DNA from 4 places in the Endozoicomonas sp. ONNA1 genome. Region 3 is predicted to be linked to each of the others. Evidence: predicted binding sites of a transcription regulator. Region 3 holds the regulator's gene; each other region holds the start of a gene.

Region 1 (6,110 bases), on a different contig from region 3:
ACGGGGCTGGTTTGAAGGAAAAACCGAGTTCAACCCTTTTCAGTTACTGGATCTCGTTGCATTGGGAACGATTGCTGACGTTGTCAGTCTGGACGCCAACAACCGCATTCTGGCCTATCAGGGTCTGGCAAGAATTCGTGCAGGACATTGTCGTCCGGGGATTCAGGCACTGATTGAGATCTCAGGCCGACAGCAGTCCCGCCTGACCTCTTCCGACCTGGGGTTTGCCCTGGGACCTCGCCTGAATGCAGCAGGACGTCTGGATGATATGTCCACCGGTATTGAATTATTACTGACAGAGCGCATCGAAACGGCACGGGAACTGGCCGCTGAGCTGGATGGCCTCAACCGGGACAGAAAAGAGATTGAAGCGGGAATGCAAGTCGAGGCCATGAGCCACCTGTCCAGTTTGGAACTGGATAAGCATTCCGACTTACCCTGGGGCGTCAGTCTTTTTCGGGAAGGCTGGCATCAGGGTGTCGTAGGGATTCTGGCCTCAAGGGTGAAAGAGAAATTGCACCGCCCGGTGATTGCCTTTGCAGAAGCCGATAATGGCGAAATCAAAGGTTCAGCAAGGTCCATAAAAGGTCTGCACATGCGTGATGCTCTGGACAGTGTTGCCCGGGAAAACCCGGGGCTGATCATCAAATTCGGCGGCCATGCCATGGCGGCAGGTCTGAGCATTTATAAAGAAGATTTTGAAGCATTCTCAGCGGCCTTTGACCGTATTGTTAAGCAGGAGCTCTCTTCTGAGCAGCTTGAAGCAGAAATCCATACCGATGGTGAACTGGGTGCCTCTGAACTGACTATGGATACAGCTCAACTGTTACGAGATAGTGGGCCATGGGGACAGAATTTTCCGGAGCCTTCCTTCGACGGTCGCTTTCAGATCATTCAGCAGAGACTGGTAGGCCAAAAACATCTGAAGATGGTGCTTAAGCTGCCTTCCTCAGAATATTATGTCGATGCCATTGCCTTTAACATTGACCCCGGTCAATGGCCAAACCAGAACATAAAAACAGTTAATGTGGTTTATAAACTGGACATCAACGAATTTCGAGGCCAGCAGAGCCTGCAGTTGATCGTTGATCACCTGGAATCAGCCTGAGCCTCCAAGGTAGAGAGGGTATTGCAAATTAGTGAGCTTTATGGTGCTGACAGCAGGGAGGCCGCTCTGTCATTGTTCTTTGCAGATTTCTCAACTACTTTAGTGGCTATACCACTGTTTCCTGAAGACACAAAAAAAATGACTGAGTCCCGAATTTCCGGTATTGCTGCCCCTCTTATTGTTTTAATCGTTTCATTAGGTCTATTGGTTCCGGGAATCACCCAACCCCTGATCACGCTTCAGGCAGATATGAGCCAACAGGTCTTGGTCATAGAAGGTCAGAAAATTATGGAACAACAGTCCATTCACCCTGCCCTGCTGGCCATGGCCAACCAGTTTCTCTCTAATCTGAAGATGGATGGCCAGAGCCGGATTTATGACAAAACCCGAAGCATTCTCGGCACTGCCAGTGACCTCTGGAATTTTGGCTACAAGTTTGTAGCCATTCTGATCCTGACCTTCAGTGTCCTGATCCCTGCCATTAAAAGTTTACTTTTGCTGGCGTCCTGTCATCCCTCATCACGAAGGGTCGCACTTAAAGTAAATGCTGTGCTCGGTAAATGGTCTATGGCGGATGTGTTCGCAATGGGGGTTATAGTCGCCATGCTGGCCGCCAATGCCAATACTTCAGAAAGCGCTCTGTTGAGCTTTCAGGCAGAGCTGCATTGTGGATTTTATTTGTTTGTCGCCTACTGTCTGGTTTCAGGATTGGCAGGGCAGTTGTTGTTGAAAAATGGGTGCTTGAAGGATGGGTGTTTGAAAGAAGAATCATTGAAAGAGCAGTGATACAACTGCTCAATCTTCCATCTCACTCACCTGAAGCTCCAGAGCATCAATTGAAATTTTAATCTCAGCCAGACAGATGATCAGGGAAATCAGTAAAGCCAACAAGCTGATGCCAAAAATGATGAAACCCACCTGATATTGACCCAGATGAAGAAGAAACATAACCAAAACACAGCAGATAAAGCTGACAATACCAGCCCCCTGCATGTGCTTGATGAGTATCATTCGTCGTCTAAGGTTTTCCATCTGGCCTTTGATGTGAGGGTTGTCGGGATGCTTCTTAAACTCACCGTGAAGGTTTCTGATCAATGAAGCCAGAGCCAGAAACTTGTTGGTATAGGAAAGAAATAACAGAGAAATAGCCGGAAACAGCAAAGCGGGAGTTGTTAGATTCAGCTCCATAGGACCTTATCTGAAATGACATGTTAAGGGGTGTCATATTATATCCTTCTGCCCCTGCGTTCAAACAGCTCTAACTGCTGCATCTGCCCGGAGGTTCTCAAGTCCAGCAGCCTTACTCCCACCCCGAGTAGACGTACAGGCTTATTTCCCCTCTGCCAGGCTCGAATCACTAATGACTGAAAGTGTGCTTCCGGTGTTTGATCATCCCACTCTATCATTTCCTCAAGTGTCGTCTGGGTGAAATCATTGAACTTTACTTTTACAAACCGCTTGGTGACCGAATATTCATTCCTGATTGCCTGAAAACGTTGCGACAGATCCTCGATCAGGGGTTTAACCTGAGTCAGTATTGACTGCTCATCGTGCAAATCTTCATCAAAAGTATGTTCAACAGATAACGACTTCCGCCTTCTATCCAGCTCCAGCGCACGATCATCCACACCTCTGGACAGCTCCCAGAGGCGTTCGCCAAAACTGCCAAACCAACGACATAACTCAACCGGAGAGTATTGCCGCAACATGCCACAGGTCATAATCCCTTTGTTATGGAGCTTTTGAGCAGTCACCTTACCCACACCGTGTATCTTCTCAACGGGCAATTCAAAAACAAAATCCCGGACCTGATCGGGCGTGATCACACAAAGACCGTTTGGCTTGTTCCAGTCCGATGCCACCTTGGCCAGAAATTTGTTAGGGGCCACACCAACAGAAACATTGATGCCCACCTCTTCACAGACAGACTGCATGATTTCCCGGGCCATAAGTGTGCCACTGCCTCGACATTGACTGGATTGGGAAACATCCAGATAGGCCTCATCCAGCGACAGGGGTTCAATCATCTCAGTGTAACGATGAAAAATGGCATGCATTTGCCTTGAGGCGGCTTTATAGACATCAAACCGGGCGGGCAAAATAATCAACTCAGGGCAGAGTCTGAGTGCTCGATAAGAGGCCATAGCAGAATGCACGCCCGACTTGCGAGCTTCATAACTGCATGTGGCTATCACTCCCCGACGCTCGGCCTTCCCCCCCACAGCAAAGGCTTTGCCTGTTAAAGCAGGATCATCCCTCTCCTCTACAGAACAGTAGAAGGCATCTGCATCAACATGGAGAATTTTTCTCTGAACGGATTCATTCGGTTCCGGCATAGTGTGATTGGAAAATTTAGCGGAAATTATTGCACCAGCCTGTTAAGACTAACGATAGGAGAAATAGGAAACAATGATTTTTTACTGTTTTTTTATACAGCCCCATTTCTTACACTGCCCATTCACCCAAAAAGATAAAGCGCAACCCCGAATATCTACGTATTTTCAATCAGTTGATAAAATCGTCAAATCGCACTCCGTTTATATGCCCTCTCGGGGTCTGATGTCAAAAGAAGCGTCTCAACCAGCCTGGCAATCGGTTTGGGCGCGCTCACGGTCAAAAGATTAAGGCTTGAATATGCGCTTAACGGTGTTTAATACGCCGATCATCAGTTATCTGTTAAAGGCTCTGGCCAAAATGTGCCTGTTGATTTCCGGCTGGAAGGTCGAAGGTAACCAGCCCCGAGTACCCCGCTACATTCTGGTGGCCGCCCCCCATACCAGTAAATGGGACTTTTTTATCGGTATGGCCGTTGGCCTGAGCCACGGGATAGAAGCACACTGGCTGGGTAAATCCAGCCTTTTCCGGAGACCTCTAGGTTCTGTGATGCGCTGGCTGGGAGGGATACCGGTTGACCGGGACCGAAGGGGCAGTCTGGTAGATCAGAGTATCTGCTGTTTTAAAGGCAACAAACAACTGGGTCTGATCATTTGTCCTGAAGGCACTCGCTCTAAAGGTGATCGCTGGAGAACCGGTTTTTATCACATTGCCAGAGGGGCAGAAGTGCCAATCATTCTGGCCTATATGGACTTCCGGAAGAAAAAAGCCGGCTTTGGCCCCACCATCAAGCCCGGATGCAGCATGAAAAAAGATCTGGCTGAAATTCAGGCCTTTTATGACAAAAAGCAGGGAAAACACCCAAACTGTTTCAGCCCGGTTTTATAGCAGAATATAACATTCACATGCTGGTTTACTTTGAGTAACATTAAACGATGGAGTCGGCCATTATCCGCGAAAAACAGCTGAAGAAATGAAATCACCGGTAGAAGTCAGGAAATGCGACAATGTTTATACTGATCGACGTTGTCAGAATAAATCCGACCTGATTCGCAGATTACATTAAATATTGACAAACTGCGTAATTTCTGAGGATTGCCGAATCGACAAAAGCCTCATTATTTTTAAGGCGGGGAGAAGAAAACTCGAAAGCACGAGCATTATGTTCAATCAAGTCCAGCATATATTCGCGATCATTAAACAACGTTTTACTGGCGTATCCTAAGTAAACAATACTATGATTCATCAAACTTTTAATAATGTTTTTGTCGCCTCGGATTCTTTCACTAGCATACTTCAGAGCTTTTGGGCGCTTCGCGATAACGGCAGTGACAACCTCATCATAATCCGGAATTTCCGGGCTGACGTCTTGCATAGAACGGCTACGCCGAGTGACTGCGGCTATGATGACATCTTTATCACCCTTGAGTTCTTGACCTACATATTTCAGATCAATTGGATGTGCTGCAATGGCTTCTAATACAAGCTCTTTATCATTTCGAACCTGTTGACTGACATAATTCAGCCCGTCCTTCACCAAGGCTTTCCTGACCTTTTCTTTAATATCCGAAAACGACTGAGCCGGTGGAATATCAAACGTCAGTGTGTAATCACGTGATGGTTTGATAATGAAGTATTGACCTTTCAAATGGAGATAAAAATCCTCAAACGGTGGAATAGAGTAATTGGGATCTGCCAATAAAAAATGATGTAAGAGCTCCTTGCGAATGCTCTCATTCATCTCTTCACTCATTAACATTTCCCGCAGACTAACCTCCGGTTTTTCCCTGAAATATACTGAAGACCGACACTCCCCTAACCGCTCAGCGTAAAAAACAAACTGTTGAAGATGGCTACTTAATAACTGGCAGCATGCGGGACTAATACGGTAATCCCTCAGATAAAACATTGAGAAAAGACAATGCTGAAAGGTGAATCTATCAGCATCTGTCACAACATCGGGATTAAGACGTTGTTCAAGCAAGTTAAAATCCCAATGAGATTCTTCAAAAATGTCTGCGTTCTCAAAGAAGATATCAAGATCACAGATAGTCTCTAACACAATCATCAGTTTTTCAAAGGCATCCTGCATGTGTGGACTTGATTTCATTCGGGAGCATTCGACGATAATTTGACCGGCTGCAGCGTTGCAACGTACCTTCATGCTATCCGCATTTTCATCCAGTTCGATCGCTTTCAGTAATTGCACCAGAAACCACATACGCTTTGACTTGCCGTCTTTATGAATGCCATAAGGTTGATCAAACTGGTCAGAAAATTTTAGTCGTAAGGTTCGTTCTTTACCCCCCTCTGCCTGTTCAAGTAATTCGACGAGGCCAACGTGATTGCCCAATTCCAGGTTAACCATCAAGGCATCATCCATACTGACGACAGTCCCTGAGAGCTCTAATGCTTGCATGCATGCTTTGCCGGATGGCGTCAATAGTGATGCTTTTTCACCCTTAGCACCCGGGGTCGTGCAATCAACGTAGGTGATCTTCTTTTCCTGAAAAAACTGCCCCTGACCCGAGGCCAGAGTGACCGGTGCCAGTGCCTCCACAAAACGCTTATGCAGGGCAAAAATCAAGTCATGAACACTACGGACCTGCTCAGCCTCACGGAAGTGGAGTGCCTGAAGAGAGGATTGTAACTGATGGCAGGCGGTCAC
Region 2 (6,110 bases), on a different contig from region 3:
GGTAAAGGGAGGCAGATCCAACTTAATAGAACGTGCCGCCGGGCCTTCACCAATCATGATGTCCAGCTGATAATCTTCCATCGCCGGATACAGCACTTCTTCCACCACCGGACTGAGGCGGTGAATCTCATCAATAAACAGAATGTCATTGGGCTCAAGATTGGTCAGCAGTGCCGCCAGATCACCTGCTTTTTCCAGCACCGGGCCAGATGTAGTTCGAATGTTGCTACCCATCTCATTGGCCAGTATGTGGGAAAGCGTGGTTTTACCCAGCCCCGGAGGACCAAATATGAGGGTATGATCAAGGGCGTCATTACGAAGCCTTGCAGCCTGGATAAAAATCTCCATCTGCTCCCTGACTTTTGGCTGCCCTACATAATCAGCCAGTTTTACCGGGCGAATAGCCCGATCCATCACCTCTTCCAAAGGGCTTTCCGAGGAGGATATCAATCGATCTGCTTCAATCATTTTCTAACTCATTTACCAGTACTCTCAGCGTACCATCTCCGGTCTGTTAAAAAAATAATGCAGCATTGGGAACAAAACGCTATTTTTAATCGTCCAAGCTGCAGCCGTGGCATTGAGATACCGGTGGGTGCGATGCCTTTTCAGCTAAAGGTCAATGGACTCCCAAGCACCCTGTTTTTCAATTCTGATTAAAGGAAGTACTCAGGATGAATACACATTTTGTTTCAGGAAAAGGCCTGACTAACTCGGTTCTGGCCTCCATGATGTTCGGGCTTGTGCCCGTCTATGTACAATTTATTGAACTGTCCGGAAATACCCTGTTCTGGAGCCGGATTGTTTTCAGTGCCGCCTGTCTGACAGTGGTCTGTAATCATATGGATCGGCTGCAGGGCTTCAGGGCTATTTTTCTTTGCCGTAAAACTGTCCTGATGCTATCTCTTGGCGGATTAATAGTAGGCTTTCAGTGGTGGCTGTTTGTTTGGGGCCCTGTGAATGACAAAACCCGAGATCTGTCCCTTGGCTATTTCTTGCTGCCACTGACTCTGGCATTAACCGGCAAACTGGTATTTGGCGAGCGACTCAACAAGACTCAATACTTTGCCATGGGGTTCGCCTCACTGGGTGTGCTTGCCATGATTTGGCAACAGGGCTCTTTACCCTGGGTCAGCCTGGCAGTGGCCGGTCTTTATCCGGTATATTTCATCATTCGCAAGCCATTAAAGGTCGACACCCTGCCCGCTCTGCTGTTTGAGCACCTGCTGTTCCTTCCAGCCAGTATTTTCATACTGATGAGCGATCACAGCTTTATGCAACACCTGACCCAGTCCGCCACTCTGTGGTATCTGCTGCCAGGTCTGGGACTGCTCTGCAGCCTGTCACTGATCTGTTACATCAACGCCTCAAGACACTTGTCTGTCAGCTCGTTTGGTCTGTTGTGCTACCTGGAGCCTGCTTTGATCTTCGTCGTAGCTGTGACTGTCCTGGGAGAAGGCTTCAACGCACAGCAGTGGTTAAGCTATAGCTTTATCTGGCTGGCTGCTGCAATCATTTGCGTTGACTCGGTCAGCAAGCTCATCCGGAAAACTGTCAACCAGACAAACAGGTGAGACTCCCGTGTCTCTCCTTCCAGATAATGTGAGGAAGCATCAGATCATACTTTTCAGAGCCTGACGAATCAGCTCTTCACTGGTCATACCGTCCTTGAACAATCTGCCAATGATTTTGCTGGCTTCCTGAGGCTTGTAACCCAGAGCCACCAATGCACTGACGGCTTCCTGTTCAATATCTTGTGCTGCGGCAGCCATTTCCCCACCAACAATCAAAGGCTTTTCTTCCAACAGGGGCGCTGACTGCCAACGATCCAGCTTATCTTTCATTTCAATAATCAGCCGCTCGGCTGTTTTCTTACCCACACCCGGCAGCTTGACCAGTGTGGCACTGTCTCCCTCCTTTACACAGCGTACCAATGCATCAGCTTCAATACCTGACAAAAGGGTCAGTCCAAGCTTGGGACCTACTCCATTGACCTTAATCAGGGTTCTGAACAATTCCCGTTCATCACGACTGCTGAAGCCGTAGAGAAGCTGAGCATCTTCACGCACGACAAAGTGGGTGTACAAAACGACTTCTTGACCCACTTCCGGCAATTTATAAAAAACCGACATCGGAGCTTCCAGTTCATACCCGATACCATAGGCTTCGATCAGCAAATGAGGAGGCTGTTTGTCAGCCAGAAGACCCCGAATTCTTCCAATCATGTCGTTTCCCAAATTTTTTATTTTCTGACCATGTAGTCAGAACACCTAACAATACGCTGAGAACCATGAACTCCTGAGGATTGCTCTTCTCTAATCACTGAGAGACATCAATCCAACAGCCTGAAGGAGCGGCCTCATGAGGAGACTTCGCACATTTTTGGGAGTACTCTGGCAAATCCTTCCTAAGGCTGGTCTGGCCAGTGAATACCATCCCGCTGTGACCGGCGGGGCTATTCCTATCCCTTTCATCCAGTCACAGAAATCTCTGTTGGTGGAGGCCCCTCCGGAGCGAATAGCAAATTCACCTAAGCTCGATAAGCCTGTTCGCAGTTTCACCGGCTATATACAGGGCTATACCAGCCTTCCTATGAGAGATCGGGCTCTGGTTGCTCTTCGAAGTGCCTACCTCTGTAATACCAGACACCTGATCCCGGACATTGCTCAATGTGCTCTGGACACCGGTCTGAAAGCCAGTGATGTACAAATGGTTGCTCGCGGTCTCCTGGCACCGGGCTGGGACAACCGCCAGCGCCTGTTACTGAAAACCACTGAAGAACTCTACAAAGAACAGATCATAGGTATAGAAAACTGGAAAGCATTGAAGAAAATCTATACGCCGCAACAGATTGTAGACCTGGTGTTTTGCATCGCTTCCTTTCACCTTTGCGTCCACCCAAACTAAGCCTGCCCCGTGAGACGACGACGTCGGGTACCTGTAGCACCTGCCATTCTGACCAGACTGGAGCGGGTATGAGCATGACAAAGAGCAACTGCCAGGGCGTCTGCGGCATCAGCCTGAGGAGTATCATTCAAGTCAAGGATAGACTTCACCATGTGCTTTACCTGGTACTTATCCGCAGAACCTTTGCCAACCACCGCCTGCTTGACCTGCCGGGCAGAATACTCCGACACCTCAAGATTATGATTGACCACAGCCACAATAGCCGCCGCCCTGGCCTGCCCCAGCTTCAGTGCCGAATCGGCATTCCTGGACATGAACACCTGTTCGACACCCACTGACTGTGGGGTGTAACGTTCAATCAGAGTACTGATACCTTCATAGATCTGCTGCAATCGCTCAGGCAAAGGCGCTTCCCGGATGCGAATACACCCGGAAGCCACATAATGTGTTTTATTACCTACTTCTTCAATTAATCCATAGCCGGTAATTCTTGATCCCGGATCTATCCCCATTAGGATGGCCATTCAGAATGTATTCTCAAGTCGGATATCGCGATTTTCCATGACAGCTGTTTGATATATCCCAAGAGTCACTGACTTCGGCAGCTCCTGCCAAAAACATCTGACAGACAGGAATTCTGTCATCATGATTACGTCAAAAGGATACTGTACATTCATACAATATACCAGTGATCCCACTGGGTATCAGAAACTTACAATTCAAGAACACTGAATTACCAAACTTGCCTGTGAGTAACGATAGAAGCAGCTTAGTATTTCTCTGGCAATGCTCTCATCGTGAAACCCTGGCAGGATCATTGCCCTTGCTCAAGACGGTTTTACTCCACAAGAAGATCCGGAAACAATCAATGCCCGATCTACTAAAAACATTATTGATTATCACTGGCATCATTGTCGTATTGTTTATGCTACTGATAGGGTTCAACGTCTGGGCATTCACTCATGTGTCTGCCGGGCAGGTATTTCCAGAACTAAAGCATGAAACCATTGTGATCAAGTTGCACGGTATTTGACCTCACTCGCAACACCGCAACAGCAAAATTTTTATATAGAAGCGGGAGCCCGACAATTTTTTATAAGAGCAAGAAAAGTAAAAGCAAAAAAAGCCCCGATACTTTCGCTGTCGAGGCTATTCACAAGGAAGGGATAACTTAACCCAGCTGCTCCATCACTTCAGCAGGAATATCAGCATTGGTGTAAACGTTTTGCACGTCGTCCAGATCTTCCAGACGATCCACCAGCTTCATGATTTTTTCTGCACCGTCTTTGTCCAGTTCCGTCTGGGTGGAAGCGATCATCGCTACTTCGCCACCTGCTGGCGTCAGACCTGCAACCTCTATGGCTTCTTTTACTGCCATGAACTCAGTCCAATCAGTGACTACTTCAATGGAACCATCGTCGTTAGTCACAACGTCTTCAGCGCCAGCTTCAAGAGCGGCTTCCATGACAGTGTCTTCATCCAGGCCCGGTTCGAAAAAGATCTGCCCCTTGCGCTCAAACAGATAAGCAACAGACCCGTCAGTGCCAAGATTGCCACCGTGCTTGGAGAATGCGTGACGTACTTCTGCAACGGTACGATTACGGTTGTCTGTCAGGCATTCCACCAGAACTGCGATACCGCCAGCACCGTAACCTTCGTAGATGACTTCTTCCATATTGGAATCGTCATCACCACCGGCACCACGAGCAATGGCCCGGTTGATGGTGTCACGGGTCATATTGGCCCCCAGAGCCTTGTCAACCACCTGACGCAGCTTGGGGTTGTCCTCGATATTACCACCGCCCTGCTTGGCTGCTACCACCAGCTCACGAATGATCTTGGTGAAGATTTTGCCACGCTTGGCGTCCTGTGCCGCCTTACGGTGCTTGATATTGGCCCATTTACTATGACCTGCCATAGAAAATACCCTTTATCTTTTCTTGAACAGGCCGGTAAAAACCGGCCTTAAACAATTTATGAAATGGTCGCAGACGCTTTATGTGTCGCAGACGCTTTGTGTGTCGCAGACGCTTTGTGTGTCGCAGACGCTTTGTGTGTCGCAGACGCTTTATGGATTGATCAGTGACTGGTTGCAGACGCCGGATCGCGACGAATACGGATGTTCAGGTCGCGCAGCTGGCCAGCATCCACTTCACCCGGAGCCTGAGTCAGCAGACACGCTGCAGACTGAGTTTTCGGGAAGGCAATAACGTCACGAATGTTATCGGTACCACACAAAAGCATAACCAGACGGTCCAGACCAAACGCCAGACCACCGTGGGGAGGCGCACCGTATTTCAGAGCGTCCAGCAGGAAGCCAAACTTCTCCTGTTGCTCTTGTTCCTCAATCTTCAGGATGCGGAATACCGTCTGCTGCATTTCCTGATTGTGAATACGAACAGAGCCACCACCCACTTCGTAACCGTTGATAACCATGTCATAAGCACGGGACAAAGCTTCCGCAGGATTAGCTTCCAACTCTTCAGGTGAAGTCGTTGGGGCTGTGAAAGGATGGTGCAGTGCAGTCAAACCACCGTCGTCTGCTTCTTCAAACATCGGGAAGTCGACAATCCACAGTGGCGCCCATTCTTTCGTGTACAAATTCAGGTCAGCAGCGATCTTGCAGCGCAACGCGCCCAAGGCTTCGTTAACCACCTTCTCTTTATCAGCACCAAAGAAGACGATATCGCCATTCCTGGCATCCAGTCGCTCCATGATCTTCATGGTGACATCGTCGCCCAGGAACTTGATGATCGGAGATTGCAGGCCATTGGCGCCACTTTCAATTTCGTTAACCTTGATCCAGGCCAGACCTTTGGCACCGTAAATGCTGACAAACCGAGTGTAGTCGTCGATCTGCTTACGGGACAGTTCAGCACCACCGGGAACTTTCAGAGCAGCTACACGCCCTTTGGGATCTTCAGCCGGTCCTTTGAAGACCTTGAATTCAACTCCGGCCATCAGATCAGCCACATCCACCAGCTCCAGCGGGATACGCAGGTCCGGCTTGTCAGAACCATACAGGTTCATGGCCTGTGCATAAGTCATGTGCGGGAATTCGCCCAACTCAATACCGCCCACTTTCTTAAAAGTGCTCTTAATAAGGTCTTCAGCCATTTCCATGATCGGGGACTCATCCATAAAGGAGGTCTCAATATCGATCTGAGTAAATTCTGGCTGACGATCAGCACGCAGGTCTTCGT
Region 3 (6,110 bases):
AGAGGCTATAGCCTGGCATCTTCAGGAGGCCATAGGGGGAGAGCCTGATCGATATCGGCGGGTCGTTTTCAATGAAATTACCAAGAATGCCATCCAGGAAGCCTTCAAGGAGCCGGGTATTCTCAATATTGACCGGGTCAATGCCCAGCAGGCAAGGCGGTTCCTCGACCGCGTAGTGGGTTATATGGTTTCCCCATTGCTCTGGGCGAAAATTGCCCGTGGCCTGTCGGCAGGGCGAGTCCAGTCTGTAGCGGTTAAGTTAATTGTTGAGCGGGAGCGTGAAGTCAGAAGTTTTATCCCGGAAGAGTATTGGGAAGTCTATGCTGACCTGACTACCGGGAGTGGGGAAGTTATTCGCTTCCAAGTCGCCAAAGAAGCCGGTGACGCCTTCAGACCTACCAGTGAGGCCTCCACTGAAGTTGTTCTGGAAAAGCTGAGACGTGCTGATTACCAGCTGACAGAGCGAGAAGATAAGCCGACCCGCAGTCGTCCTTCTGCCCCTTTTATTACCTCAACGCTACAGCAGGCAGCCAGCACCCGTCTTGGATTCAGTGTCAAGAAAACCATGATGATGGCTCAACGCCTCTACGAAGCGGGTCATATTACTTATATGCGTACTGACTCCACCAATCTGAGTCAGGAAGCAGTGGAGAGTGCCCGGGAGTTTATTAATGGTACCTACGGTGCGAAGTATCTGCCAGAGGAGCCAAACCGGTATTCCAGCAAAGAAGGCGCTCAGGAGGCACACGAAGCAATACGTCCTTCCTCTGTGACTGCTCAGCCGGGTTCTATATCCGGACTTGAGAAGGATGCAGAGCGACTCTATGAGCTGATCTGGAGACAATTTGTTGCCTGTCAGATGACGCCCGCGGAGTACCTGAGCACTTCCCTGACGGTCAGAGTGGATGACTTTGATCTGAGGGCGAGAGGCAGAACCCTGAAGTTTGATGGCTACACTCGTGTCATGGCAGCTATTGCCAAGAAGGGTGAAGACATCATTCTGCCCGCCCTGAACAAAGGTGACCCCCTGGATCTGAAAAAACTGGACCCGAAACAACTCTTTACAAAGCCGCCGGCCCGTTTCAGTGAAGCGGCTCTGGTTAAGGAGCTGGAGAAGCGCGGAATTGGAAGACCCTCGACTTATGCTTCCATAATTTCGACCATTCAGGATCGTGGTTATGTATCTCTGAAAAATCGTCGTTTCTATGCCGAGAAAATGGGCGATATTGTCACAGACCGGCTGGTTGAAAATTTCCATGATCTTATGGATTACAACTTTACCGCCAATATGGAGTCAAATCTCGATGTGGTGGCTGAAGGTGGCAAGAACTGGAAGGATCTGCTGGACCATTTCTACAGTGATTTCAGCAACAAGCTGGAGCAGGCTGAAAACGACAGTGATGGCATGCGATCCAATGACCCTTCTCCCACCGACATCAAATGTCCTGAATGTGGCAGGGATATGATGATTCGTACAGCGAGTACTGGCGTCTTCCTGGGCTGTTCCGGTTACTCGCTCCCCCCGAAGGAGCGTTGTAAATGTACGATTAATCTGGTGCCTGGAGAAGAGGTTGAAGATGCTGACGATGAGAATGCTGAAGTTAACGCTTTGCGAGCTATGCATCGTTGTCCCAAGTGTTCTACAGCGATGGAAAGCTATCTGATTGATGAGCAGCGCAAGCTTCATGTCTGTGGTAATAACCCGGACTGCTCCGGCTATGAAGTGGAACAAGGTCAGTTCAAGCTCAAAGGTTATGATGGCCCTGTGCTTGAATGTGACAAATGTGGCTCCGAGATGCAGCTGAAATCGGGACGTTTTGGCAAATACTTTGGTTGCACCAACAGTGAGTGTAAAAACACCCGTAAACTGCTGAAGAGTGGGGAAGCGGCCCCCCCAAAAATGGATCCGGTGCCCATGCCCGAACTTAAGTGTCTGAAAGTGGATGATCACTACATTCTCAGGGACGGTGCCTCCGGACTTTTTCTGGCCGCCAGCCAATTTCCAAAGAATCGTGAGACCCGTGCTCCTCTGGTCAGTGAACTGATCCCTCATCAGGCGGCTATTGATCCTAAATATCATTATCTTCTGGATGCTCCGAGACAGGATGCTGAAGGCAATCCAGCGATAATCCGCTTTAGTCGTAAAACCAAGACTCAGTATGTTATGAGTGAGTCAGAAGGTAAGGCGACGGGGTGGAGTGCTACCTTCCAGGAAGGTAAGTGGGAAGAAAAAGTCACCAGAAAGCGCAAAAAATCCTGATCTGGCCTGTTCAAAAACAAGACCTTCGCGGTGATCCGTGAGGGTCTTTCTATTTGTGAGAATGATTATGTCTGAGCAGTGGCGAGCCTATACCAATAAGAAGTTGCACTATGCCCGTTTACAATTGGGTACTTGGGAAAGAGCAGAACCTTTCGAGCAGGAAGCTTTTCGCGAAGCATTTTTGTTGCATGCTCGTCAGGCATATTTCTCCATGCTGGCAGAGATATTGTCTCCTTATGGTCATCAGTTAAGCCGTCTGATGTCTCTGGAAGAAGCTTACAACTTGGTAAGTGAGCAGGAAGGTGATGTTTCTGAACTCGAGCAGCTAAAACAATTAGAGTTGTCTGACAGCTGGCTGGCAGATTTACTCAAAGCTTATGGCGAAATTTCACTTTTAGACGATGATATACAATCATATTCTAATAAAATCAATACTGCCATGATTGCTTCGGACAGTGCTGGAAGTACAAGAGGTGTTAAAACACCGGAAAGTGCCAAAAGTATTCTTGCTTCCCTCAAGGAATTGGTGGGCCACTTCAGAAATTTCAATCTCGAATGGTGACTTAATCATTTACTGCTCATTCTGCGTTCAACCGTTGGGATCGCCATAGACTGGGGAGTATCTTGTGCCCAGGGAGGGATATAGGTACAAAGTCTTATATAAGCCGGGGTCAACACTCAATGAGCCAGGGGGGGGGGCTCTGTAGGTGCGATTCAGACAGGTTTGACAGAGGTACCCTATGACAAAGATCATGCTGTGCTGTTCTGCAGGTATGTCTACCAGTATGCTGGTTAATCATCCTTTCACATTACTCTGCATTGACCTGTTGCATCATGATGCACAATGCTGCATGATTTCCACCTCTTACTCGCTATTTATGGGACGAAATATGGCTGCATCGTTTTTGGAAATTGTGGAACTTCCAACAGGAGAGATTGTTTTGCGACGCAGTGATGAAGAGGGCGAGCCCCTGCTGACCATGAAATTTTCCGGGGAAGCCAAGGAGTATCTTGAAGGAGAGTATCTACAAGTGGCAAAGGTCATGTTTGACGCCGGAATGCGGGAAGTTGCTGAACTGACTCGTCCCCAATCCTCTGAAGAAGAGATTCCTGAGAACAGAGTGCTGCATTGACTCTATCTTCAAGGCAGTGACAGGTTTTCATGCAACCTGCCTGCTGCGAATAGCCAGTCCCTGACACTGTCCATTGCGGGCAGCGCTTTCAAGCTTGATTAGCCACCCTTTATCCAAGTGTCCCAGCCAACTAATGACGGTGTGGCTGGTTCCGGATGCCAGTGCTTTCCGGGTGAGTTCCAGTGTCTGGTGATCATCGTTAGCGCTAAAAATTTGCACCTTGTCATGGTTCAGGTTGCAATTCTTTAACCATTGCAAGGTTCTGGTATCCGATTTGTCTGCCAGAATCAGAGTCAACCAGCGTTCACTGTCACTGGAAAGCTGACTGAGCATTGGTGTCAGGAGTTGTTCGGCCTGCCAGGGTTGTCCTGACAGAATGAGCTCATTAATACTGGGACTGGGAGAGCTTTTATTTTTCTCTGGTAACGTTTTTTTCAGGCTGGAGCGGTTTATGCGAACTGTGTTGCTCTGAAAGCCTGATGTTGAAAAATTGTGCCTTTCACTGCTTGTTCGGTACAGCATGAATCCTTCCTCCTGGCATGGTCCGGTCGCTTTTCGGTGTTCTCACTCAAGTGTACAGGTGCTCATACAACATCCGTTTCAGGACTGATTTCTGATCACCCCGACGCTTAAACCTTCGACCGCGAAAATATCATGAGTGAGATCGACGACAATGGTTTCGAACTCGTCGTTTTCCGGATGGAGTAATACCTTGTTTTTCTGTTTCTCGAATCGTTTAACGGTGACTTCGTCTTCTATCCTGGCGACGACAACCTGACCGTTTCGAACCTCTGTAGTCTTGTGAACGGCCAGCAGGTCACCATCAAGAATCCCGATGTTTTTCATGCTCATCCCTTTGACTCTTAACAAGAAGTCAGCGGCTGGGGTGAAGAAGCCGGGGTTGAGCATCAGGTGGTCTTCGATATGTTCCTGGGCGAGGATCGGGTTACCGGCAGCCACCTGTCCAATGATCGGAAGGCCTTCAGGCTGGCTGTCTGGAATTCGGATACCTCGTGAAGCACCGGGGGTAATTTCGATGGCGCCTTTACGGGCCAGTGCCCTGAGATGTTCTTCTGCCGCATTGGGTGAACGAAAACCGAAGGTCTTGGCGATTTCTGCCCTGGTGGGTGGGAAACCTGTCTCTTCGATATGAGACTTGATCAGGTCCAGTATTTCGGATTGCCGTTTAGTCAGTTTGATCATGGTCACTCAATCTGTTTTTTTATACAGTATCTGTGATTATATACAGTAATATTGCTCTGGCAAGTCATTATGTTAGGTCGGGCCGCGCAGGTCGGGCCGCGCAGGTCGGGCCGCGATGATGAGCAGCAATTGAACTAAGGGCCGTCAATGATGCATGTGGCAAGCTTTACCTTCCTACTGGTGAATGGTTGACCGATATTCGCAAACTGATTCTGTGAGGCTTTTGTTAAAAAAAATCCGGAGGTGATTAATCTCCGGATTTAGCATTGTATTGATTCATGGTTGATTAAAAGTTAACTTCTCACGCAGCGCGTCCCAGGCTTGAAAAGAAACCTCTAATTGAAAAGGAGAATCACGACCAAAAATCCTGACAAATTTAAAATGTTTGTCTCCAATTGATTTTAATATTCTTTCTCTAAGCTTTTTAGCCTCTTCCAAAGAAGACATCGTGAGTGTTAGCTGTATATGATCTGATTTAGTATTCTGAATATCAAACTCCCCATTCGGATTATAGTTCTGTTGTATTAAAGTACTTACACTCCCCATTGGAGTTTGATCGGTTACTTCTTTTTTAGATGTGAATTGATCATCAGACGTATAAACTTTGCTATCAGAACTGTCATCTTCACTATCAGACATATCATAATCGTTAAAAGTTACCAGATTATCGGAGCTCGGTTTTTCAGCAGGGGTAATTGTAGGATCATCTTTGTTGTCAGAAATATAAAAATCGGTAGATTTAGAAGTTATTTTATCAATCATTTGATTCCATTCTCTTTTTGAAACATATACTTCAATAGAAAAAAAGCTTTTGTTAACCCGAATTAAATTCTCATTTTTTTCACCAATTGATTCTAATACACTTTCTTTAAACTTTTTAGCACTATCCAAAGAAGAAAAACTGACTGTTAAATTAGTATTGTTTGCATCAGCACTTTGAATATCTAAATACCCATTTGGATTATAAAATTTATTTATATAAGTGCTCACATCAACAGTTTCAAAAGTTCTAAAAGACAGATCTTTTATTAGAGATAAGTTTTTTTGTACTTCTTCCTGTTTATTTAAGAACGGGTTATTAGAACTATCATCATCGCTATCAGATATATCATCATCGCTATCAAATAGATCATCTTCGCTATCATACATATCAAAAGGGTTGGAACTTGCCAGTTTTTTAGAATTAGAACTCTGTTTTCCAGCGGTGCTGATTACAGGATCACCATCAAACTCCAAAAAGCTGCCATCCTTTATGACCAGCTCAATTAACCGATTACCTTCTTTGTCTACAATGGCAATGTAGCCAGGGCAGTCAAAATCAAAATGAGAAGTTCCAGATACGCACCTTGTTAAAATTTTTGCAACAGTCGCCATCTTACCGCTAGCACCTTCTTCATCAACAGATAATACGATCTTCTGAAGCACCTCCAGATCCTGATCTGCCGGTAGGCCTAGTCTTGTCAGATCTCCTGCTACTATGTCGGTTCCTAATGCCTCACACATTTTCTCGAGTA
Region 4 (6,110 bases), on a different contig from region 3:
AAATCGATGCCACGGCCATTACTCCGGTCATGTCTCACGCTTATGCTTTACGACACCAAATTCTGGCGGTAGAAGTCACGGCTGATGAGATTGTTATCGCTTCAGCGCAACCCTGGCACAGCGGTTGGGAGGATAATCTCAGGCATACTAACCGCAAGGAAATCCGGCGAGTTGTTGCCAGTCCGACTGATATCCGAAGATACACCTCGGAGTTTTATCGACTGGCACGTTCTGTTCTGGGCGCTAATGAACAGAATGGCGTTCAGTCCACTCAGCTGAACAGCTTTGAGCAGATGCTTGAGCTGGGCAATATGAAAGCTCCGGACGCCAATGACCAGCACATTGTCAATATTGTGGATTGGCTGCTCCAGTACGCCTTTGAGCAGCGGGCCAGTGATATCCATGTTGAACCCAGGCGAGAGCAGACTCATCTGCGTTTTCGAATTGATGGGGTGTTGCACCTTATCTATCAGATGCCGGCCAAAGTGGCTACTGCCGTGACCAGTCGTCTGAAGATTCTCGGTCGAATGAATGTGGCAGAGAAAAGAAAGCCTCAGGATGGTCGGCTCAAAACCCGCAACCCGGATGGCAATGAAGTCGAACTGCGGCTTTCAACCTTGCCGACTGCGTTCGGGGAAAAACTGGTGATGCGGATCTTTGATCCGGATGTTCTGGTCAAAGGATTTCGAGAACTGGGCTTTTCCAGAGAAGACGAACGTCGCTGGACTCATATGACTGCGCAGCCCAATGGGATTGTTTTGGTCACAGGCCCTACCGGCTCAGGTAAAACCACCACGCTCTATTCGACTCTGAAAACTTTGGCCACCGATCAGGTGAATGTCTGTACCATTGAAGATCCTATTGAAATGGTGGAATCCAGCTTCAACCAGATGCAGGTCCAGCATAACATTGATCTGACGTTTGCCAGCGGTCTGCGTGCACTTCTACGTCAGGACCCGGATATTATTATGGTGGGGGAGATTCGGGATCTTGAAACCGCTGAAATGGCGATTCAGGCGGCACTGACCGGTCATCTGGTGCTTTCCACTCTGCACACTAATGACGCACCGTCCGCAATAACCCGTCTGCTGGAGATTGGTGTTCCCCACTATCTCATCAAAGCTACGGTTCTGGGTGTTATGGCTCAGAGGCTAGTCAGAGTTTTGTGTCCTTCCTGCAAACAGTCAGTAAAATTCGACAAATCCGGTTGGAAATCCCTCACTCGCCCCTGGTCAGTTCCTGCACCAGCGCAGATCTTTCAACCTGTGGGTTGTGTGGAATGTCGGGATACCGGCTACAGGGGGCGAGCGGGTGTTTATGAGTTAATGCCTATGTCTCAACCTTTGAAGGATATGCTGGCAGAGAATGCCGATATAGAGAGTCTTCGTCGCCAATCTATTAAGGAAGGTATGTACAGTCTTCGTCTTTCCGGAGCTCAGAAAGTCGCAACAGGATTAACAACCATCGAAGAAGTAATGAGGGTGACGCCAGACCAGCAGCACTGACTGGCTCTCAGCTACTGAAGGAAATGCTTGAAGTCTCCCACTGACTATTCGATATTAATATCTTAAGTGACAGTGGAACAGTCGAATAATAATGAAAATACTTACCCTTACAAGCTTGCTTTTATTTCCTTTTGCGGTTCAGGCGCAGAAGGTAATGGAACTGCAACCAGCCGAAGCACCTCAATCATTTGTTGAGCAGATGCAGCAGAATTTTGATCCGGCCGTGGCCGATCTTGTGCTGGAGTCCTATTTGAACAGCCTGCTCAAGGCAAACGCTATCAAAGATGGGGCCAGAAAATCATCCATAAAATATTCTGTAAAGGCCAACCGGGAAGGTGAGTTGGTGGTGACTCGCTATCAGCAACTGGAGCAGGGACTGGTCAGAAACAATAATACCCTGGTAGTATACGGCGTTGGTCATACTTTGGAATCAGACTGTTCCAGCATTGAGCAGCGTTGCTGGATTTTGTACCCCGATAAGGATGAGCGTTGGGTTGAAATAGAATATGCACCCAAAGCCATAAGGGAACTGGCCAAAGGAATGGGATTACTCATCAAGGAACTGCAGAGGTGATTTCAGGCTGCGGACCTTGAATGGGTCAGGCTAAGCATCTCTTTTGCGTGGTTGAGCGTGGACTCGGTCATTTCGACTCCACCCAGCATTCGAGCGACCTCTTTAACACGACGATCGCCATTCAGGCCGACAATCTCGGTGGAGGTTTTGGCATTGCGGACCTTCTTGCTAACGTGCCAATGCTGATGCCCCTGTGACGCCACCTGAGGCTGATGGGTGACACAAATTACCTGACTTCTTTCCCCCAGCTCCCTGAGCATGGCTCCGACGATTTCCGCAGTTCCACCGCCAATGCCGACATCCACTTCGTCAAAGATCATACTGGGGATATGAGAGGTTTGAGCGGTTATCACTTGAATGGCCAGACTGATTCTGGACAGTTCACCACCAGAAGCTACTTTGGTTAATGCTCTGGGTGGCTGACCCGGGTTGGTCGTTACCAGGAATTCGATGTCTTCAGCACCATTGGGTGAGAGAGTGCTGCTCTCTACCGGTGTCAGGGCAATGACGAACTGTCCGTGGGGCAAGCCCAGCAAGGCCATACGCATGGTGACTTTTTTCTCAAGCTGTCTGGCTGCAGATTGACGTTTTCCGGATAGTTTTTCGCTTTGGTTCTGAAACTCGGATTTCAATTCGATCAGTTTTTGTTGTAACGCTTCAACTCGTTCATCGCCGAACTGGATGCTCTCCAGCTCAGAGCTGAGGGTGTTTTGTTTTTCCAATAACGCTTCGGGCTGAACCCTGTGCTTTCTCGCAAGGTCGTATATAGCGCTGAGACGTTCATCCACATCCTGCATTCTGGCCGGATCAGCATCAAAATGATCAATGAAGTGATTGATTTCCCCTACCGCTTCCTCGACCTGAATCTGGGCAGAGGACATCATCTCCAATGTGTTGCTGATGGCTGGGTGATCCATGTCCAGATCGCCCAGACGCTGCAGACAGACAGACAGTTGCTGGAGAATGTTGCCGGTCTCATTGTCGGAGCAAATAGTGTTGATCTCATGACAAACCGAAAGAGTGCTTTCAGCATGGGATAACTGTCTGAGTTCTAGCTCAAGCTGTTCCAGTTCTCCTTCCTGAAGTGACAATTGTTCAAGTTCCTGAAGTTGATAGCTGAGCAGTTGAACTCTTTCATTCTGTTCTTTGCGGTTATGGGCCAGTGTATTCAGCTCATGATGCGTCTGGTTGAACTGATGAGCAATGCAAGCCACTTCGGAGGCTAGTTTTTGTAGACCGGCATAATCATCCAGTAGCAGTCGATGGCTGTTTTTTTTCAGTAACGACTGGCTTTCATGCTGGCCGTGAATATCAATTAACCGCTCACCAATGCCCCGAAGATCGGCAAGGGGAGAGAGTGTTCCATTGATATAGGCACGGGACCGTCCTTCTTTGGTAATGACTCTGCGGAGGATGCACTCATCATCACTGGTCAGATCTTTTTCCCGGAGCCACGCTTTGGCCGCAGAGCAATGACTGATATCAAAAGAAGCCTGTATTTCAGCTTTGTCCGTGCCTTGACGAACGCAATGACTGTCGGTTCTGTCACCCGTGGCCAGACCCAGTGCATCCAGCATGATGGACTTGCCAGCACCGGTCTCGCCGGTAATCACAGTCATTCCGGATTGGATGTCCAGATCCAGCTGGTCAACGATGGCAAAGTTGCTGATGGACAATTGGGTCAGCATGATGAATACCCGCTAGTGTAGCGTGACTGTTTATATATACAGTAACCTGATGTGAGACATTCGTAAAGTTGGAGCTAAAAAAAATACTCTGATTACGACCAGATTGAGACCAGAGCATGTTGTGATTTTGTTCTGCAGATCAGTGTTTTGCGAAATGATCGGTTGCGTTAAAAAAACTGTTTGCAGGTCTTGAATCCAGATTTCGTGACCCAATATACGTTTCATCAAACGATTTGACTCCCGGTCGGAGATTCTGGAATGACAGTAGAAAACAGCAAACCTGATGAGCAGGAAATGGAAGAAGCCACCGAACAGCAGGCAGAAGAAAACTTGCTGAACGAAGAAGGTGGTGTTGAGCTGGACAGTGAAGGTGATCTGACCGACGGCCTTGAGAGTCAGCTGGAAGCGCTGAACGAAGAGCTGGCCAAAGCGAAAGATCAGACTCTGCGCGCTGCTGCTGAGATGCAGAACATCAAGCGTCGCGCTGAGCAGGATGTTGAAAAGGCTCATAAGTTTGCCTTGGAAAAATTTGTTGATGCGCTGATTCCAGTGGTTGATAGCCTGGAAAAAGGAATAGAAAGCGCTGAACAGGCAGAAGGAGCCCACGAAGCTCTTATAGAAGGCATGAAGCTAACACTGAAGCAGTTTCTGGATGCACTGGGGCGCTTTGGGGTGGAGCAGGAAGATCCGAACGGACAGCCTTTTGACCCGAATTTCCATCAGGCTATGTCCATGGTTCCGAATCCCGATGTTGAAGCCAACACCGTGATTGATGTCTTTCAGAAAGGTTACAAGCTGAATGGCCGTCTGATTCGTCCAGCCATGGTCGTCGTTTCCAAATAGGTGATTTTGTTGAGGAATATTCAAAAAAAGAATGTTTCAACAGCCTTGAAATCAAATCAATTGATCCCATATTGATTTCAAAGGCCAAAAACAGCCGCTCACCACTTATTGGCAAGCGGCCCTCAGCTGAAGAATTGAATTACAGAATTGAACTAAAGAATTTCGCTCTGCAAGCAGGGCAATGGAGAGATTGAACAATGGGTAAAATAATCGGTATTGATCTGGGAACCACCAACTCTTGTGTATCCATTCTGGATGGTGAAAAAGCCAAGGTTTTAGAAAATGCTGAAGGCGGTCGTACCACGCCTTCCATCATCGCCTTCACAGACGATGGTGAGACTCTGGTAGGGCAGCCAGCCAAGCGTCAGGCCGTTACCAACCCTGATAATACCCTGTTTGCCATCAAGCGCCTGATCGGTCGCCGTTTCAAAGACGATGTGGTCCAGAAAGACATTCAGATGGTTCCTTACAAGATTGTTGAAGCTGACAACGGCGACGCATGGGTTGAAGTTAAAGGTGACAAAAAAGCACCACCTCAGATTTCTGCTGAAATCCTGAAGAAAATGAAGAAGACCGCTGAAGACTATCTGGGCGAATCTGTTACTGAAGCGGTGGTTACCGTACCCGCTTACTTCAACGATGCACAGCGTCAGGCGACCAAAGATGCTGGTCGTATCGCCGGTCTGGACGTTAAACGTATCATTAACGAGCCCACTGCTGCTGCCCTGGCCTATGGCATGGACAAGAAGCAAGGTGATCAGACCATTGCCGTATACGACCTGGGTGGTGGTACTTTTGATATCTCTATTATCGAGATTGCTGATGTCGACGGCGAGCACCAGTTCGAAGTACTGGCCACCAACGGTGACACTTTCCTGGGTGGTGAAGACTTCGACATGCGTATGATCGACTACCTGGCTGAAGAGTTCAAAAAAGATCAGGGCATCGACCTCAAAGGTGATCCTCTGGCCATGCAGCGTCTGAAAGAAGCCGCTGAAAAAGCCAAGATCGAGCTGTCTTCTGCTCAGCAGACGGATGTTAACCTGCCTTACATCACTGCCGATGCAACTGGTCCTAAGCACCTGAACGTTAAAGTAACCCGTTCCAAGCTGGAGTCCCTGGTAGAAGATCTGGTTCAGCGCTCTCTGGAGCCATGCCGACTGGCGGTAAAGGATTCTGATCTGGATCTGTCTGATATCGACGAAGTCATTCTGGTAGGCGGTCAGACCCGTATGCCAATGGTTCAGGAAAAGGTGGCTGAGTTCTTCGGCAAGGAGCCTCGTAAAGACGTGAACCCTGACGAGGCGGTTGCTATGGGTGCTTCCATCCAGGGTGCGGTGTTGGCTGGCGACGTTAAAGACGTACTGTTGCTGGACGTCACTCCGCTGACTCTGGGTATCGAAACCATGGGTGGCGTTATGACGGCACTGATCGAAAAGAACACCACGATTCCGACCAAGAAGTCGCAGGTGTTCTCTACTGCTGATGACAACCAGAGTG

Evidence for each region. Region 3 encodes LexA, which represses DNA repair genes until DNA is damaged. Its sites were predicted from a motif close to TACTGTNTANNTANACAGTA; they were not measured.
Region 1: dinB (DNA polymerase IV) is a predicted target of LexA. The motif match lies at 3,527-3,546, and genes of this name have one in related genera.
Region 2: ruvC (crossover junction endodeoxyribonuclease RuvC) is a predicted target of LexA. The motif match lies at 3,571-3,590, and genes of this name have one in related genera.
Region 4: recN (DNA repair protein RecN) is a predicted target of LexA. The motif match lies at 3,792-3,811, and genes of this name have one in related genera.

Annotation. Positions count from the first base shown of each region.
Region 1 covers NZ_JAHHPN010000608.1:1,281-7,390, reverse strand. The annotation lists gene recJ (single-stranded-DNA-specific exonuclease RecJ) at 1-1,108, shown strand, start outside; gene KDK19_RS13970 (paraquat-inducible protein A) at 1,130-1,894, shown strand; gene KDK19_RS13965 (DUF2721 domain-containing protein) at 1,904-2,296, opposite strand; gene dinB (DNA polymerase IV) at 2,335-3,444, opposite strand; gene KDK19_RS13955 (lysophospholipid acyltransferase family protein) at 3,743-4,330, shown strand; partial or broken gene KDK19_RS13950 (DUF4116 domain-containing protein) at 4,500-6,110, opposite strand, start outside.
Region 2 covers NZ_JAHHPN010000572.1:2,467-8,576, forward strand. The annotation lists gene ruvB (Holliday junction branch migration DNA helicase RuvB) at 1-468, opposite strand, end outside; gene rarD (EamA family transporter RarD) at 675-1,574, shown strand; gene ruvA (Holliday junction branch migration protein RuvA) at 1,614-2,225, opposite strand; gene KDK19_RS13185 (carboxymuconolactone decarboxylase family protein) at 2,362-2,907, shown strand; gene ruvC (crossover junction endodeoxyribonuclease RuvC) at 2,904-3,431, opposite strand; gene KDK19_RS13195 (hypothetical protein) at 3,776-3,940, shown strand; gene KDK19_RS13200 (YebC/PmpR family DNA-binding transcriptional regulator) at 4,079-4,825, opposite strand; gene aspS (aspartate--tRNA ligase) at 4,987-6,110, opposite strand, start outside.
Region 3 covers NZ_JAHHPN010000387.1:4,354-10,463, reverse strand. The annotation lists partial or broken gene topA (type I DNA topoisomerase) at 1-2,260, shown strand, start outside; gene KDK19_RS08995 (DUF6586 family protein) at 2,328-2,822, shown strand; gene KDK19_RS08990 (hypothetical protein) at 3,001-3,393, shown strand; gene KDK19_RS08985 (SulA-like leucine-rich domain-containing protein) at 3,421-3,915, opposite strand; gene lexA (transcriptional repressor LexA) at 3,994-4,596, opposite strand; gene KDK19_RS08975 (serpin family protein) at 4,873-6,110, opposite strand, start outside.
Region 4 covers NZ_JAHHPN010000178.1:3,642-9,751, reverse strand. The annotation lists gene KDK19_RS04220 (GspE/PulE family protein) at 1-1,505, shown strand, start outside; gene KDK19_RS04215 (hypothetical protein) at 1,660-2,079, shown strand; gene recN (DNA repair protein RecN) at 2,082-3,767, opposite strand; gene grpE (nucleotide exchange factor GrpE) at 4,026-4,610, shown strand; gene dnaK (molecular chaperone DnaK) at 4,808-6,110, shown strand, end outside.